Regions from separate parts of the Paenibacillus sp. NRS-1760 genome, predicted to be linked through region 2. Evidence: riboswitches for the same ligand, from Rfam matches in the RefSeq annotation. Region 2 holds a riboswitch; the other holds the start of a gene.
What was found. Region 2 has a riboswitch for cyclic di-GMP ahead of ACIFSR_RS09885 (EAL domain-containing protein). Riboswitches for the same ligand answer to the same signal wherever they lie in the genome.

Region 1 (8,340 bases), on a different contig from region 2:
GTATTATAGACCCACATCCGCAGCATGCCGAAGCTTGGAAATACGTAATTCATGACCATACAGAACATAACTGGCGGCAGCACGGTTGAACATATTATCCAGTGTGTGCGAGAAAAAGAGGCATGCAGCTGCCGCTTGAGCAGTACCTGTATCGCCCCGTACATAATATAAGGAACCGCCCACCATACGACAATCTTGAACGAGATGGGGTACATCGTATTATAAAATGGAGTAAACAAAACACATAAAACAATCGGAATTAACAGTAAAAAGGGCATAAGCTGCTGCAGCCGTTTTGGTAGCCGTACAGGTTTGTACGCTATAGCAAACAATGCAAAGGAATACGGCAATCCGTAGTAGGAGGTCAACGAGGAGAACGCTTGCAAGCGATAAAGAAGCTGCTGCGCTACTTGATTCATTCCAGCTTCCGCTGCTGCTGGCAGCCATTGCAGGTCAAGTACGGCAGCAAGCGCACCAGCTCCTCCGCTAAACGCCACAGCGCCTAACCAATGATTAACGGATGCTCGCCGATCGGAGAGCCATATAATAGCTGCAATAGCCCACAAAGCAATAAGAACGAATAGCATAACGCAGCTCCTTCATAACAACTTTACTCTTTAATTTCTATTGTAATGGGAGACCATTCTCCGATCACAGTCTGTCCGTGCACCGACACGCTGCCCTCCGGCGACAAATCCTTTTCCGTCATAATGCCTAGCGCAACGATAAATTGGTTAAATTTAACCGGAACATCACGCTCTCTCCGCACTTCTTGGCCATTCAAAAAAAATACGACTTCATCATTGGTGCGATTGTACGTAATTTTGTACGTATTAAATTCGCGCGCCGCAAAGTTTGTGTCTTCCTTAAACACACAGAAATATCTCGTTTTATCCGTCTCCGGCACCTTTACTCCCGGAAAAGGAAGAACGGCATATACACTTGCATATTTGTCATTTCCCGCAAAAAAGTCGAGTGCCCCGCCTGTCGTGAAATCGAGCAGATTCAAAGAAACGAAACCATCATAAAGATCATCAGGCGCTGTATTTTGCGACCGTGCGCGAATTTGCAGCTCAAAGCTGATCTCACCGGATTCAGGTACAAGAACAGGTTCAGCAGAATAATACATATGCTTAGCATTATCCAGTATTTGAATTTGATCGTTCGAGCGGCTAAGCGGTGCTCTTACATACAGCAGTCCATTGCGAACAATGACAACCGCATTAGGCTCTCGGTACTGCCAGAAGGTTCCGTCTTGCAGCGGAAAACCACCGATTTTCCATACTTCCCCTTCATTTAGAATCGTATGAAAATCTCCTAAAGTCCATTGCTTCTCCATATCCATGACCTCTTTCTAAGTTGTATGTTTTAAATAAGACCCTGAATGATTAAGGCAACGATTAAGATCACACCGCATCGCATCGTTGCTTTCAGCGAGGCACCCATAAGCGGTACGTATGCAGCAGATACATTATTTGATGATAACCTGCCGTATACCAAATATAAAGGTATCGCTGTTGGCAGCGCCAGCAGCCCGTAAATAGGCAATGCTTTCACGACCACGCATAGGATAAGTGAAATATAGGCGAGAAAAAGCAAAACGCGCGAGAAAACGAGTGCTCTCTTTTCTCCCCAAACGACGACTAATGTTCTTTTCCCTGCTTGACGATCAGCCTGCCAGTGCAGGAAATGGTGATTAAACAATATTAGGGTAGTCAAAAGTCCTATTGGGAGCGATAGCCAAAATGCCCGAGAATCTAATTCTGAGGTTTGTACAAAATAAGCGCCTACGACAGGCAGTATGCCGAAGGAGATCAAAATCGCGACTTCACTGTAGCCTTTGCCGCGGTATCCGAATTGGATCGGCGGAGCTACATAGAAATAAGCAATTAACGCCCCAAGCCCGCCAAATACGAGCACCGGCCAGCCGCTTGTTATACTAATTATAATGCCGCAAATCGCTGCAATGCCAAATAATGCCCATGTTACGGTCGCAAAGGTGCGAATGCTCCACGTCCCTTTTGTCAAATAGCCAGAGTTGGTTGCAATTGCCCCTTCCGTCGATTGAGCGGCCGTATCCGTACCGTTATAATAATCCCATAAATCATTGATCATATTAGAAAATAAATGGGCTGTTCCTGCCCCAACTATGGTGATGATAAATAATAAAGGATTGAAAATGCCGTTCCACACAAAAGCCCCCAGCGCACCTAACGCCACGGGAATAAGCATAACAGGAAGAACCCTCAGCCTGGATGCTTTCATAAATTGTTTAAACATAAGCTGCCACTGCCCTCTCTGTTGTCGATCGTTCAATTGAACCACTTCCATTTGCTATACGTCAACACATGGATTAAAAATGGCTTAGTTTTTGAACTTGTTTAAGCTTCTGTTTGAGCAGCTCGGTGCAATAATGATTTTGGTTTCTTAGATCAAAAGCAGCAGCTAATTGTTCGGTATCCTTTACAATCATCTCATACGTAATATCGCTGCTAACATTCAGCTTTCTCCGACGGTTTTTCGCATGCCACAATTGTAGAAATGCTCTAGCTGAAATCATATACAACAACCGATCCCAGCCTACTCTCGTATCCAGCGCATATTGGACGGTTTGTTCAAACCATTTGGCGGCTTTATGAATGTCGGTTGCTGTGTAATAAGCAAGGAAGCTCCCATATTCGCTTAAGTAACCAGGTCCCTTTAACAAACGCGCGCCTTTTTTTGCCATCTTTACAGCTTCATCTGCTTGCTCCGTCTCAAGGAGCGGGAGAAGCAGATGGCTGTACGTATTTTGCGGAATGGATTTGCAGGTCATTCGACCATCCATAATAGGCTTCATAGCTTGCAGTCCTCGCCGATATCTGCCAACTGTAAAATGATAGTAGCCAAAGCCATTTTGCTCACAGGCGCTGCAATCAGACATTCCATCTCTAGCCGTCTTGCGCCAAAGCTCATAGTTTGCTTGAGCCGACTCATGATCGCCTTGAGATAGCGCGTATCGATGAAGACATTGATAATATGGGCGCAGGCTGTGACCGTATTGTAAGCATTTTGCCTTAAAATCATTAAAAATCGAATTGATTTGATCCGTACCAAATTGCGGAAACCGCCAAATTTGATTAACAAACCATTTATAGTGCCAAATAAGGGTGAAGCTCGAATAAGCAGCCGGATCTTTTTCAAACTGAGTTAAGCACCAGGTAAACGAAACAAGAAATCGCTCTTCATAGCCCGAATCAAGCGCTGCCTCGGAATAAGTCATGCGGGCGTAATAGGAGTCTTCCTTCGTCATATGCAAATCGGCTATCCGAATAGCCTCCTCAAGCACCGCAAGCTTCTGTTTTCCCTGCGGCAAGCTCCATGCCTCGCTTCGCAATTGATCATATCGCTGCTTCATAGCTCTCGATCACCAGCCTGACTAAGACCGATTTCCAGCACCTGCATAAACGATTTGTTCATTAACTTCAGCTCCTCAGGGCCAAGAGGATATTGACCAAGCAGCAAGGCCTGCGTATAAACGGTCTCAATGCTTAGCTTCTGCATATCCGCATTCTGACAGGTCATAGCCCTCTGCATAAGCGGATTATTAAAGTTGTAGCAAATCGTCGCATATGGCACCTCATATAACTCATGGATGACAACATCCACAATGTTTGCGAACAAATCATTAGCTTCATCTTTCGTTTGCTCTGCCATTCTCAGAAAATTCACTTCATCATTTGTATTGTATAAAGCAGCCAAATCCACTGGCTCAAATCGCTTTACTACGCTTCTGCATTGAAATGGAGCTAGCAGCTGATCCGAGAGCTCCAGAAAGGAAAGAATGCTTTTATGCTCCGCGGGAGTTATGGATTGGAAGACGTTCGAGAAATTAATCGGATCTAGAACTAACGCCTCGATATCCTCATCCAGCGCAGGCAGCTTGCGTACAAGTTCAAAATCATGGACATAACCGCCGTTAATAACCATCACATTTTGCGCTTTGGCAACGCGAGCCACTTGGCGGAATTCATCAAGTGTTGAAGATACAACGATCCGTTTGTTCTGTTCCAATATTTCGCTCATCTTCATCATGCCAAATGAAGTCTCAAACGACAAGAAAGGGATAAACAATCGATAAAGCTCATCATCTTCGGCAGCCATCGCTTTAATGGAAGCAGAATGAATAACAATAATTTTCCCGAATAGTACAGGATTTGATTCTGAAAGCTGAATCATATGCTGTTTAATGTTTTCGCCAATTTCATCCTTTACGGTATGAAAAAGCTCATTTTCCATAAATGACTCCCGAGAAGCCGTTGGTCGAAGTCCATTCGTATTCATGATACACGTAACAAAAAAAGCCCAATCCGGAAGCATATTGTTAACTTGATCGGAAAGCAGCATACGTTTCATATATACCTTATGTTTTTTCTCGGCTTGCAAGCTTACAGCATAAGGAAGAATATAAGCGACACCCTCAAGCTCACCAATTACTGATTTTAAAGGTATGGCATCCAAGAAGGTTTGATACAAGTGATCTTCGCCATAGGTGAGCGCATCACTGCTATTCATGGACCACGGAGGAGTTTCCTCGTTAATCCTAATATCTGTTTTCCCTTCGGACAAATGAATCGGAACAGGTAGGAACTGACCATAATGGCTCATTAACTCCATCACACGATCCCATTCGTAATAATCCTCGTAACCCTCCTTGCATGTCAAAAACACGGTTGTTCCGATTGGAGCATCCTTCTCAAGCTTGCGAATCGTGTACGTGCCGTCTGGCCGCCCGCGCCATTCTAAAGTATCGCCTTCTAGAGCGGAGCGGGTAATAACAACGATTTCGCCGCTCACTACGAAGCAGGACAGCAAACCCACGCCAAATTGTCCAATATAGTCGTCTGCTGAATCCATTTCGTCACGCTTGGAGGTACTTCCGATTTGAGCCAAAAAAAGCTGGATTTCGGATTCGGACAGGCCTATCCCATTATCGTGAACGGCAATCGTTCGAGAACCGTAAATTTCAACTGTTACGCGTGCATCAAAACGATGTCCAAGCCGTTTGCGTGCCGTTATCGCATCAACGCCATTTTGTAGTAATTCCCTAATGAATACGCCTGGGCTCGAATATAAATGCTTTGAGAGAAGCTCGATCATCCCTTGTAAATTAACTTGAAAGTTCATTTCGCTCATCCTGTCTCCCATAGTGGATCTGTTTTGTATTGGTCTATTCCATTCATTGATTCGGCATTATACTCGCTTATCCTTCTTTATTTGCACAAAGAGGCAGGCAGCACCCCAAACCTATGGATGCTGCCTGCCTCACACGATTATCATTTTGTGTTGCTTATACTTTGAAAACAGATGCTTTCTCCTTCAAATCCTGCGAGGAAAGTGAAAGCTTCTCCGCAAGCGTGCGCAAATCATCGGAAATATCATTTTGCTTAACTGAAAGCTCGCTCATATGTTCCATTTTCCCATTCACTTCTGAAGACGTAGTCAATAGCTTGTCTACTGCAGACACGATATGAGACATGCCTGTTGTAATTTCACTAATTGCCGTAGAAATCTCGCTCACTTGATCTGACAGCATGCTGCTTTGTGATTCCAATGCTTGGAATGTGCTGCTTGCGGTTTCAGATGCTTGACGCGTCGTGTTAATAACATTCGCGAAGCTGCCGATCGTGCGGCTGCTTGCTGCCACATCGCTCTGTATGAGTGTCAGCTCCTTCGTGATCTGCTTCGAGATCATATCGGTCTGACTGGACAACTTGCGGATCTCATCAGCGACTACTGCGAACCCTCTGCCATGCTCACCCGCTCTTGCCGATTCAATGGATGCGTTCAGTGACAACAAATTCGTCTGTGTGTTCAAATCCTGAATGCCGTTCAAAAACTTAGCTACATTGTTATATCGTTCATTCATCGTTTCGAAAGCTTCAGTTAGCTTTGAGAACTGGTCTACTGTTTCATTTACCATCGAGACCACGCCAGCCATCTGCTGCGTGCCGTTATGAGATGATTGCTTCATATTTTGCATATCATTGTTTATGTATTCACTCGACGCAGCAATTTGCTGAGAGCTTGCTGAGATTTCTTCCGTAACTGCCGAAATGGATGAAGCATCGTCATACTGCGACAGCAACACTTTTCTGCCCAGCTCCACTTGGCCATTTACATCCTCTGATGCTTTTCGATTAATACCAATCATATTATCCATATTATTCGAGATGTGGAGCACAGATTCGCTCACTTCAAGCGTAGCTTTAATCGTTTCTCGCAGCTGATCGCCCATATTAGCCAAAGCGTGGTCAAGATCGCCAAATTCGTCAGAGCGAACGAGTTTTTCTTGACTTGTAAAATCATTATTGCCATACTGCTTAATTCTTTTTGTAATGCCTACAAGTCCTGTTCTAATCGATTGTGAGATGACAAAAATCATAATAGCAGGAAGAATAGCTAGCAAAATGACATTTATAAGCACAATAAGGTTCGCACTGGATATGTCTTTATCGAGAAGCCTCTGCGTCGCGTTAGCGTCTGCGGTCAAACGCTCGTGCATTGTATCGTTGGAATAACTTAGAATGACGGTATATACGCTTATTAGATTGCTTATGCGGAGCGATTTCTCATCTGATGATAATCCACTCACGTCTGTATTCGTCACTTTCAAGTTATCTAATGCTAGCTTAAGAACATTAACTTGATTCGCATAATAAGGACCATCTTCCGTTGCAGGCGGATATTTCTTATCCATATCGATAAGCTGTTTCTCCAACTCATCGATGTTGGCAGGCATCGTTTCCAAATCCTTCATGATCAGCGTTGCATCGCTTTTGCCATTTTCAATGGCATCTACCATTAGAAGCATCACTTTCAGCAGCCTATTCGATATACCTTGATAATTGCGTTCAGCACGCTGCAATTCCTCTGAACCTTCGACTGAGGTTGCTACTGAATGATTTTGAAAATAAATCAAAACGCCCGAGCCTACATTAAATAGTGTGATGATTGCGGTAACAAGCAATAATTTGCTCGTTATTTTCTTCAAACTCAATTTCTTAAACAGTATTTTTGCTCTCTCTATCCTATCCTTAAAAACCATCCTGCTTGCTCTCTCCTCTGTCTCCTGAAAACAAAAAAAGCTATCCAGCCACAGGAGGCGGACAGCTCAGTTAGCTTATTATCCTTCCGGCGGTCTGGCAGCCATAGTGCGTACACCTTAGGCCCATAACTTTGCGTCCTTGTCTTTCAACAAGTTTGCCTTTTTCAGTTTGTCTATTTTGTAGTTTACAACTTAAACCAGTATAGGACTATTTAGTGAGTTTGTCATCCCTTGAACCATATTTATTCTGTGGCTAAAAATAAGGTTGCATTGCAATAACGCCTTGCTAACGAATGAAAATAGGAGGTTTGGATGGAAATAACCGCAACGAGCAAAATATTTCGCACCGCTTCCCATTGTTTTTCTGTTAAATTCGGCAATCTGCTTGCAAATTGATTCGCTGAAGAGCGAATGACATGCTCTGTCAATAAATCTTGATGCGGATTTTCCTTCAGATGACCGGAAATGTCGAGCAGTTGATCGTTATTCGCATCTAGCTCCTCAAACATACTAGTATAAGATGCATATAATTCAATAGGCCCAACTAAATCGTCTGCTTCATCCTCTGGTTTCTTGAATACGATCTCAAAAAGCTTGCGTATGGATTCAAAATCAAGATTTGACTTTAAATCATCAATAATAAATAATAACGCAGCTTGGTTTAGAGAATATTTTTTCCCAGCTTTCGGACAATCGAAATAAGGTTTGAAATCTCGCTTTACCCAGTTTTGCATGGAGGTAATCGACAGATTCGAATATTCGATTAATTGGCCCAACGCAGCAATTTCATGTAGTGAAAAGCCTTTAATCTCATTTCCTTTAATGAGCTTTTCAATAATTGGAGGCAGCAGCGTAGACATAAATGCAGGCAGTCCCGTGCCTTTCTCCAAATCACATTGATGCGTTTTGGTCCATGCGGCTTGCAGCACTTGCAGTGGCTTTAAATTATACTTTCCGTCCAGAGCCAGCAGCAAGCAAGCCATCTCTTTTCGAGTAAGCGTAAAGGACTCCATCTCGCTTCCTCCTCGCACATTCGTCTTGCATTCCTATATTACAAGTTCATATGAACTCATCATATGCCGGAGAATGACGCTTGTAAAGGCTCGAAAATCAATGAGAATAAGCCTTTCATTCTCGTTAAATCGATTTTAAAGCGCGTATAAGGCTGTTACCGTTGGATATGGCATTTGTCATATCATGTAATCATTCGTTATAGTAGATCATAAGAATAAAAAAAATATAAACATAAAAGG
Region 2 (8,340 bases):
GCGGGAAAACAACCTTTGCAAACGAAGTGCTGATGCCGCAGCTGCGATTTAGGGATGACAGCAAGGGCATGAATGCGAACGTGCAATATATTTCATCCGATAGCATTAGACAAGAGCTTCTAGGCTCTGATTATGATAAATATGATCAAATCATGCTTGAAGCGAGCGATCAGGCTTTCCGCCTTTTGTTCGAGAAGCTGCGGCTGGTCACTACTTTCCCCATCAATGCGGAATTTGTTGTCGTGGATACAACAGGTTTGTCGGAGGATTTCCGGGCGAGAGTGAGGGAGGTTGCAAAGGGAAATAACTACAACCTTGAAGTCGTGCTGTTTGATTACAAGAAGCGGGATGATTATTATTCATCGGAGCGTTCAAAGAAACTGATAACGAGCCACATTAATCGTTTGCGCAAGGACGTGCTTGGTTCGCTCTCGAGGGAGAAATATAGCAAAGTTCATAAAGTGCGGGCTAAAGATTTTTATTCCCCTATGGATAAGGTTGCGAATCCGGATTATAAGATTATAATCGAGGATGCTGCTGAGTATTTGGATGTTTTTTTACCGCTGGACCAGAAGACGATAATCGTCGGTGACGTTCACGAATGTGTGGATGAGCTGAAGGCTTTGCTCGTTAGCCATGGGTTTCAACTAGAGGGCAATGTATTGGTTGAGACAGGAAAGGTCAGAGGTACAAAAGTATTGCTCGTTGGAGATTGGATCGATAAGGGAAGCCGCACTAAGGAAATCATTGATTTCCTATATACGAATCAGGATAAGTTTTTGTTTGTGCTTGGCAATCATGAAAACTTCGTCCATAAATATATGCGTGGTGAAATCAAAGGTGTGGAAGACGAGCTGCTGCATGCCTACTTCGATTCGACTGAGGTGCTGAGAGGCGATGCTGAGCTGCTTCAGAAGTTTAATCATCTCGTATCGCTGTCGAAGCCTTTCTACAGAATGGTAGGAAAAGCAGGACCATCCTATTATGTGACTCACGCGCCATGCGAGAACAAATATATTGGCAAGCTGGATGTGAATTCGGTCCGTCATCAGCGTAATTTTAGACTCGACCGATCGGCGCCGATTGAAGCACAGCTTGCGTTTCTGAAGCGGGATGCAGCAGGAAACCAGCCGTATCATGTTTTTGGACATGTGGCTGCTAAACAAGCATTTCGGATCAGAAATAAAATCCATTTGGATTCAGGCGCAGTTCACGGCAATCTGCTAACCTCGGTTTCTCTGTCGATGAAGCCGACTTTCAAATCACAGAAATCGTCAATAGCCGGCATGGAAGGCGAGCTTCCTGCTCTCTTCAAAGAGGAACGCAAAGTATCGGTGCAGGAGCTGGATGATGATGAAGCCCGCAGATTGCAGTATTGCTCGCGCAATAAAATTAACTTTATTTCAGGAACCATGTCTCCTGCAGATAAGGATGAAGCGGCGGGTGAGCTGGAATCGCTGAGGAAAGGGCTGAACTATTTTGTGGAGCGCGGTGTTAAAGAGGTCGTGCTGCAGCCCAAATACATGGGATCACGCTGCAATGTTTATTTGCATGCAGATATCGAGCAATGTTTTGCAGTGAGCCGCAATGGATACAAAATAAATAAGGTTGACCTGACCACTGTTTATGAGCGACTGCTGCAAAGATTCGGGAGCTACATGAAGGAAAACGATATATCGATGCTCCTGCTGGATGGCGAGCTTTTGCCATGGGAGGCGCTGGGAGAAGGTCTCATCGAAAAGCAGTTTAAGCCTATTGAGAAGGGGCTTGAGACAGAGCTTGCTTTCCTGAAGGCGAATGGATTCGAGGAAGCGTTCGGAAAGCTTGCGCATGATTTCAAGGAAAGTGGTTTTGAAAAGGATCAGTTTCACCTTAGCAAAGGGGCTATTAATGAGAAATATGGCCTAGCCGTCTATCAAAATTTTAAGCATGTTCATTCTATTCTTGAGAAAAATAGGCCAATTGACGAGCATATCAAAGCATATGAAACGTATAAGAGGCAGCTGGAGCTGTATGCCGAGGCAGGGGAGCTTGAATACAAGCCTTTTTCGCTGCTCAAAATCGTATACGTGGACGGAAGCGAGCAGCTGCCAGCGTGGAAAACCTCTGAGATGTATCGATTCCTCTCTGACGATCCATTCATCACGCTTGTGCTGTCTGATGCGGAAAGCTATGAGCTTGCAGAAAAATATTTTTACACGCTTACGGTAGACAATCATATGGAAGGTGTCGTGATTAAGCCCGAGGTGCCTCAGCCGTACACGGTTCCCTATATGAAAGTGCGTAATAAGGAATACATGTCTATTATTTACGGTTATGATTATAGATTTCCGCACAAGTACAATAAGCTCATCAAGCAAAAAAATATTACGCAAAAGCTTCGTACATCATTTAACGAGTACCGGCTAGGACAGCATATGCTGGCGATTCCTTTTGCTGAAATTGCCCCGGAAAACAATGGATATCAAGCGGCTGTTGCGAATCTTTTGTTTGAGGTTGCCAAAGAGAAGGAAATCGATCCTAGATTGTAAAACATCAATATACCAAACCTCCCATAATGGGAGGTTTTTCTACATCATTCGACCTATTATGAAATTGGTTATGGTATATATCGGAATAATATGGAATACTGGTATATGTAAAAAGTCCTAGTAAAAAGCAAAGTTGTCGAAAGACAATGACGCAAAGCCAACAGGCCTAAAGGAAATTTCCAAAGGTGGCTGGGTTGCCAAAAGGATGAGTGATAACATACCTATATCCTCTCCTTAAAAACTTCAGGTTACCGCCTACGTTATGAATAAGAGGGGATATTTAGCAATGAAACAAATGATTAAACGTTTTAATGGCAATGTTAATGTTGGTAGTTTTAATATTGTTCAAAAGCTATCTAATTTAGGTTACTGGGAGTTTGACCATATTCGCAGAGAAGCATCCTGGTCGAATCAAATGTTCGAAATATATGGTATGAAATCTGATTTCTCGATGACGATTGAACAATTTTTTGAGTTCGTGCATCCCGAAGATCGTGAGCGCGTTAATGAGCAGTTCCACCTTGCAATTGAATCAAAAAAGGAAAGCGTTTCCGAGTACAGAATCGTTCGTCAGAGCGGTGAAGTTAGATATGTGGTGGAAAACATTACTTTCATACGGAATGCCGAAAACGAGATATTGTTGACGATAGGCATGATTCAGGATGTAACGGAAAATAAAAAAATACAGCATCGCCTCACAATCGAAGAGCAGCTTTATAAATCGATATTTGAAAACAACCCTGACGCGGTCTTTTCTTTAGACGCACAAGGGCGTTTTTTGTCATGCAATTCAGTGCTTGAGCAACTTTTTGGATATACGAAAGAGGAAATTATAAATGATAGTTTTCATAAATTTGTAGATGCCGCAGCGCTGGATAAAACGATTCAATATTTTGAGCAAACGCTCAAGACGCGGAACCCTCAAAACTATGATACGACAGGCATTACGAGAACAGGGCAAACGGTCGAATTTAATGTGACCAATATTCCAATCATTATTAATAAAAAGCTTATCGGTGTCTACGGCATTGCCAAGGATATTACGCAGCAAAAAATGATTGAGCAATCGTTGACTGAGACCGAATTAAAATACCGCAGTATTGTCGAGCAATCCATTGTCGGTATTTTTGTCGCGCAAAAAAACAACTTCGTTTATTCAAACGATCAGCTCAATAAAATGTTTGGTTATGACTCCTTGATCGGTATGGATATTATTCAGACGATCCATCCGTCAGACCGTGAAGCCGTCGTTAATCAACTAACGAAGGTACAGGAGGGGCAGTCTTTATCTAATTTCTGCCACAGAGCCATTAAACAAGATGGGACGATTATTCATTGCGAAGTGCACTATAATCAAGTGTCAAATATGGGAGAGCAGGCAATCGTTGGAGTAGTCCTTGATATTACGGATCGGAGCAAGGCTGAGGAATTAAATCAATATTTGGCTTACCACGATTATTTAACGGAGATGCCAAATCGCAGAATGTTTGAAGACCAGCTAGATAAGCAGCTAAGGGTAAGCGAGTATTTTAAGCAGAGGCTGGCGATCGTGCTGATTGACGTGGATCGTTTCAAATATGTAAATGATACGCTGGGGCATCCAATTGGGGATGAGCTGCTGAAACAAATCGCCTTTCGATTGATGAGCAATTTACGTGATGGCCAAACCGTATTCAGACTTGGCGGAGACGAATTTGCAATTATTATAGCTGATGTAAAGCAGCTAAACGAAATCAAGGATATGGCAGCTACTATTATTAAGCTTATCAATGAGCAATTTTTGATAGAAGGATATGAGCTGAATGTAACCGCAAGTATTGGAATCAGTCAATCGCCTGGCGATGGGAGCTCGGTGGAGCAGTTGATGAAAAATGCAAATGCGGCTCTTTATCATGCGAAGTCCAGAGGCAGCAACCAATCACAGTGCTATTCCGCTTCTTTAAATGTGCAATCATTCAAATTGTTTTCACTCAGCAATGATTTGCGTAAAGCGCAGGAAAGAGGAGAGCTGTTCCTTCATTATATGCCTCGCGTACATTCGCAAACGATGGAAATTGTTGGCGTTGAGGCGCTGCTGCGCTGGAATCATCCGGATTGGGGATTGGTTGCTCCGTCTGAATTCATACCGATCGCAGAGGAAACGGGGCTTATTGTATCGATAGGAGAATGGGTGCTTCGCGAAGCCTGTATGCAGCATAAACGGTGGCAGAGCTTAGGCCTGCCTTCGGTTACGCTGTCGGTTAACTTTTCGGTGCAGCAGCTTCTTCAGCAAAATATATTGCATACCATCGATCAGATCATCGAGGAGACAGGAATTTCCCAAGATCGATTGGAAATTGAAATAACGGAAAGCTCCTTTATTAGCAATGAGAATGCGGTGACTGAATTGCTGCTGGAGCTGAAGAAAAGAAAAATCAAAGTATCGCTTGATGATTTTGGAACCGGCTATTCCTCTCTTTATTTATTGAAGCGCTTGGCACTCGATACGATCAAAATTGATCGGTCATTTATCGAGGAGTTGATGACGGATCGTAGAAATAAAAGCATTATTGAATGCATTATTCAATTGGCTGGCGAACTTGGCATGCAGGTAGTGGCTGAAGGCGTTGAAACGAAGGAGCAGTTCAACTATTTACGCGATCAGCGATGCGATGAAATCCAAGGTTATTATTTCAGTCGTCCTGTAGAGCCGGACAGCATCGTACAGCTATTGAGCCGAAGATCTTGTAAAGAGCCTGCTTTATTTATGCCTAGTAAAGAAGTGCTCGTTAATAGGAGAAAAAGCTTTCGAATCGATTTGAAGCATTGTCTATTGGCAGAGATGACCATTACGATGTTCAAAGGAAGCAGTGTGAAGCTTGGGAGTACAGAGGTGTTTGTTCGAAACATCGGGCCAGGTGGGCTCCGGTTTATAGTCGGTGTGAAGCTGCCCGTTAACAGCGATATCCTCTTGATGTTTAAGACGAAAATTCTTAATCAAATGTATGTGCTATTCGGATTTATCGTCTGGTACAATGAACTGGGCAAAGACATTTATGAATATGGTGTGCAATTTCAATTAAAAGAAAAGCAGCAGGATGAGCTCGTCAATACGCTTAATTTCCTAGCCATTAAGCAGCGTGATGGGATGCTTCCTCAAACACAGGTGTATGTAGGAGATCCGATACTCCGGATTAAGGAATTGAAAAAACATAATTAAAAATGAGATGGAAAAAGCATTTTACATTCGGTAAAACCGGGGGCGTGAAATGCTTTTTTTGTGCAACATAAAAGTTTTGCCGCATCGGTCTTTGGGTAAAAGGAAATAGTAATTATTGAAAAGGAGGATGTGCGCTTGAAACTTACACCGGAACAAAGAATTCAGCTGCATGGCTTTAATAATTTAACGAAGTCACTCAGCTTCAATATGTATGATGTGTGTTATACGAGAACGAAAGAAGAGCGTAAAGCATATATCGCCTATATAGACGAACAATATAATTCGGATAGGCTGACGAATATTTTGGAAACAGTATCGGATATTATTGGAGCGCATGTGCTTAATATTGCAAAGCAGGATTATGAGCCGCAGGGTGCCAGCGTTACTTTGCTCGTATCTGAAGGGCCGGTAATTGGCGGACCCAATGAGTCGTTTGAAGAATCGCCGGGTCCCTTGCCTGATTCCGTAGTGATGCATTTGGATAAAAGCCATATAACGGTTCATACGTATCCGGAGTATCACCCGAACGAAGGGATAAGCACGTTCCGCGCAGATATTGATGTATCGACCTGCGGCGAGATCTCACCGCTTAAAGCGCTGAACTATCTGATCCATTCATTTGATACCGATATTATGACGCTGGATTATCGTGTGAGAGGTTTCACGCGCGACATTAATGGTTATAAACTTTTTATTGATCATGATATTAACTCGATTCAGAACTACATACCGAAGAAGGAAACTCTTTTGTATGACATGATCGACGTTAATATTTATCAAGAAAATGTGTTTCATACCAAATGCAAGCTGAAGCAATTTGATTTGAACAACTATTTGTTCGGCTATACGAAGGATTCGTTGTCAACCATAGAGCAAGAGGAAATTACGAGAAGATTAAAGACCGAGATGGATGAAATCTTTTATGGAAAAAATATAAGGAGCTGATTTTCTCATGTCTAAATCGTCATCACAAAAAAATATTAACCCGCCGCAGCACCAAAACCGTCAACCGGGTATTGAATCCGAGATGAAGCCGCTGCCGATTTTTGAATCGGATTCATATAAAGCGGCAGGCAAGCTGAAAGGGAAGACAGCTATTATTACGGGTGGAGATAGCGGCATTGGCCGCGCGGTAGCCGTTGCTTTTGCCAAAGAGGGCGCGGATTTAGCGATCGTATATTTGAATGAGCATGACGATGCAGAGAAGACGAAGGAAGTTGTAGAGAAAGCTGGCGTGAAATGCTTGCTTATAGCTGGCGACGTCGGCGAAGAGGATTTTTGCAAAAGTGTCATCGAGCAGACGATTAAGGAGTATGGGAAGCTGGATATTTTGGTGAATAACGCGGCAGAGCAGCATGTGCAGCAGAAGCTTGAGGATATTACGTCGGATCAGCTGGTGGCTACGTTCCGAACGAATGTGTTCAGCATGTTCTATTTGACGATCGTCGCTTTGCCGCACTTGAAGGCATCCAGCTCCATCATCAATACGGCGTCTATAACGGCATACAAAGGCAATCCGACGTTAATTGATTACTCCGCTACAAAAGGAGCAATCGTTTCCTTTACGCGCGCATTATCAGTGAATTTGGCTGAGCAAGGTATTCGCGTTAACGGTGTAGCTCCCGGACCGATCTGGACGCCGCTTATTCCAGCGACATTCGATGAACAGTCCGTAGCCACTTTTGGCTCAGATACACCGATGAAACGACCAGGACAGCCGCATGAGTTAGCAGCTGCCTACGTCTACCTAGCTTGTGATGATTCCAGTTATATGTCAGGCCAAATGCTGCATATTAACGGCGGAGAAGTTGTAAACGGGTAAAGTAGGTATTACAAGAAACCATGCAGCTTCGCATAATTTCCCCAGTGCGGCTGTCTGCCATCGACGTCGGTTATGCCGAACTCATCAGACAGCTGCCAGCTCGGGAATACTTGTCCGGATCTTTCAAGCAAATCGCTGCTTGCTGCAAGAGCTGCGATTCCACGTCCGACAAAATATGGCGTTTCCGATTGGCTGAAATGCTCGGCGTCTGGCTTGCCGCCATGCACAGCATCAAGCCACGTTTCTTCCGTTACTTCAAAATGCTCCAGCATTTCCTCGGAGCGAAGGAAGCCGGGAGTTACAGCAACAGCCGTTACATCATGGGGCTTAAGGTCAGCTGCCATTGCCGCGGCAAGATGAATAGGTGAAATTTTGGCCAAGCTATAAAACAAACTTCCGCGATAACGGTAATCGATTCCGTCAGTGACTTCAATGATTAGTCCCTTTCTCCGTTTCACCAGCAATGGAGCACCATAATGACTCGTAATGAGATGAGCTTTTACGGCACGCTCTTGCATTAACAGGCCCTTGCTTAACGAATGCTCCCAAAACGGCTTTCCCCATTCCGTTAATTTTTCTCCTCCCCAAATGTTATTGACCAGCACATCCAGTTGTCCATTTTGCTCCTTGTTGATTTTCTCGAACAAAGCCTGAACGTCCGCTTCAACTGTATGGTCCACTCTAACCGGGATGCCCACGCCTCCTCGTGCAGTGACCAATTCGGCTGTTTCTTCAATCGTTTCCGCTCTGTTCAAATCGGAGGCTTGGCCGCGAATGCTTCTTCCTGT

Region 1: it holds a riboswitch for cyclic di-GMP, as region 2 does, so the genes downstream of both, ACIFSR_RS24780 (methyl-accepting chemotaxis protein) here and ACIFSR_RS09885 (EAL domain-containing protein) in region 2, are expected to answer to the same signal.

Annotation. Positions count from the first base shown of each region.
Region 1 covers NZ_JBITPK010000016.1:39,953-48,292, reverse strand. Annotated here, with positions in the region: gene ACIFSR_RS24805 (sensor histidine kinase) at 1-587, opposite strand, end outside; gene ACIFSR_RS24800 (DUF6081 family protein) at 611-1,339, opposite strand; gene ACIFSR_RS24795 (prenyltransferase) at 1,369-2,280, opposite strand; gene ACIFSR_RS24790 (hypothetical protein) at 2,354-3,397, opposite strand; gene ACIFSR_RS24785 (HSP90 family protein) at 3,394-5,166, opposite strand; gene ACIFSR_RS24780 (methyl-accepting chemotaxis protein) at 5,330-7,087, opposite strand; cyclic di-GMP riboswitch class I at 7,173-7,257, opposite strand; gene ACIFSR_RS24775 (DUF1836 domain-containing protein) at 7,330-8,100, opposite strand.
Region 2 covers NZ_JBITPK010000009.1:11,609-19,948, forward strand. Annotated here, with positions in the region: gene ACIFSR_RS09880 (metallophosphoesterase) at 1-2,531, shown strand, start outside; cyclic di-GMP riboswitch class I at 2,648-2,733, shown strand; gene ACIFSR_RS09885 (EAL domain-containing protein) at 2,818-5,730, shown strand; gene speD (adenosylmethionine decarboxylase) at 5,866-6,675, shown strand; gene ACIFSR_RS09895 (SDR family oxidoreductase) at 6,683-7,552, shown strand; gene ACIFSR_RS09900 (SDR family oxidoreductase) at 7,561-8,340, opposite strand, start outside.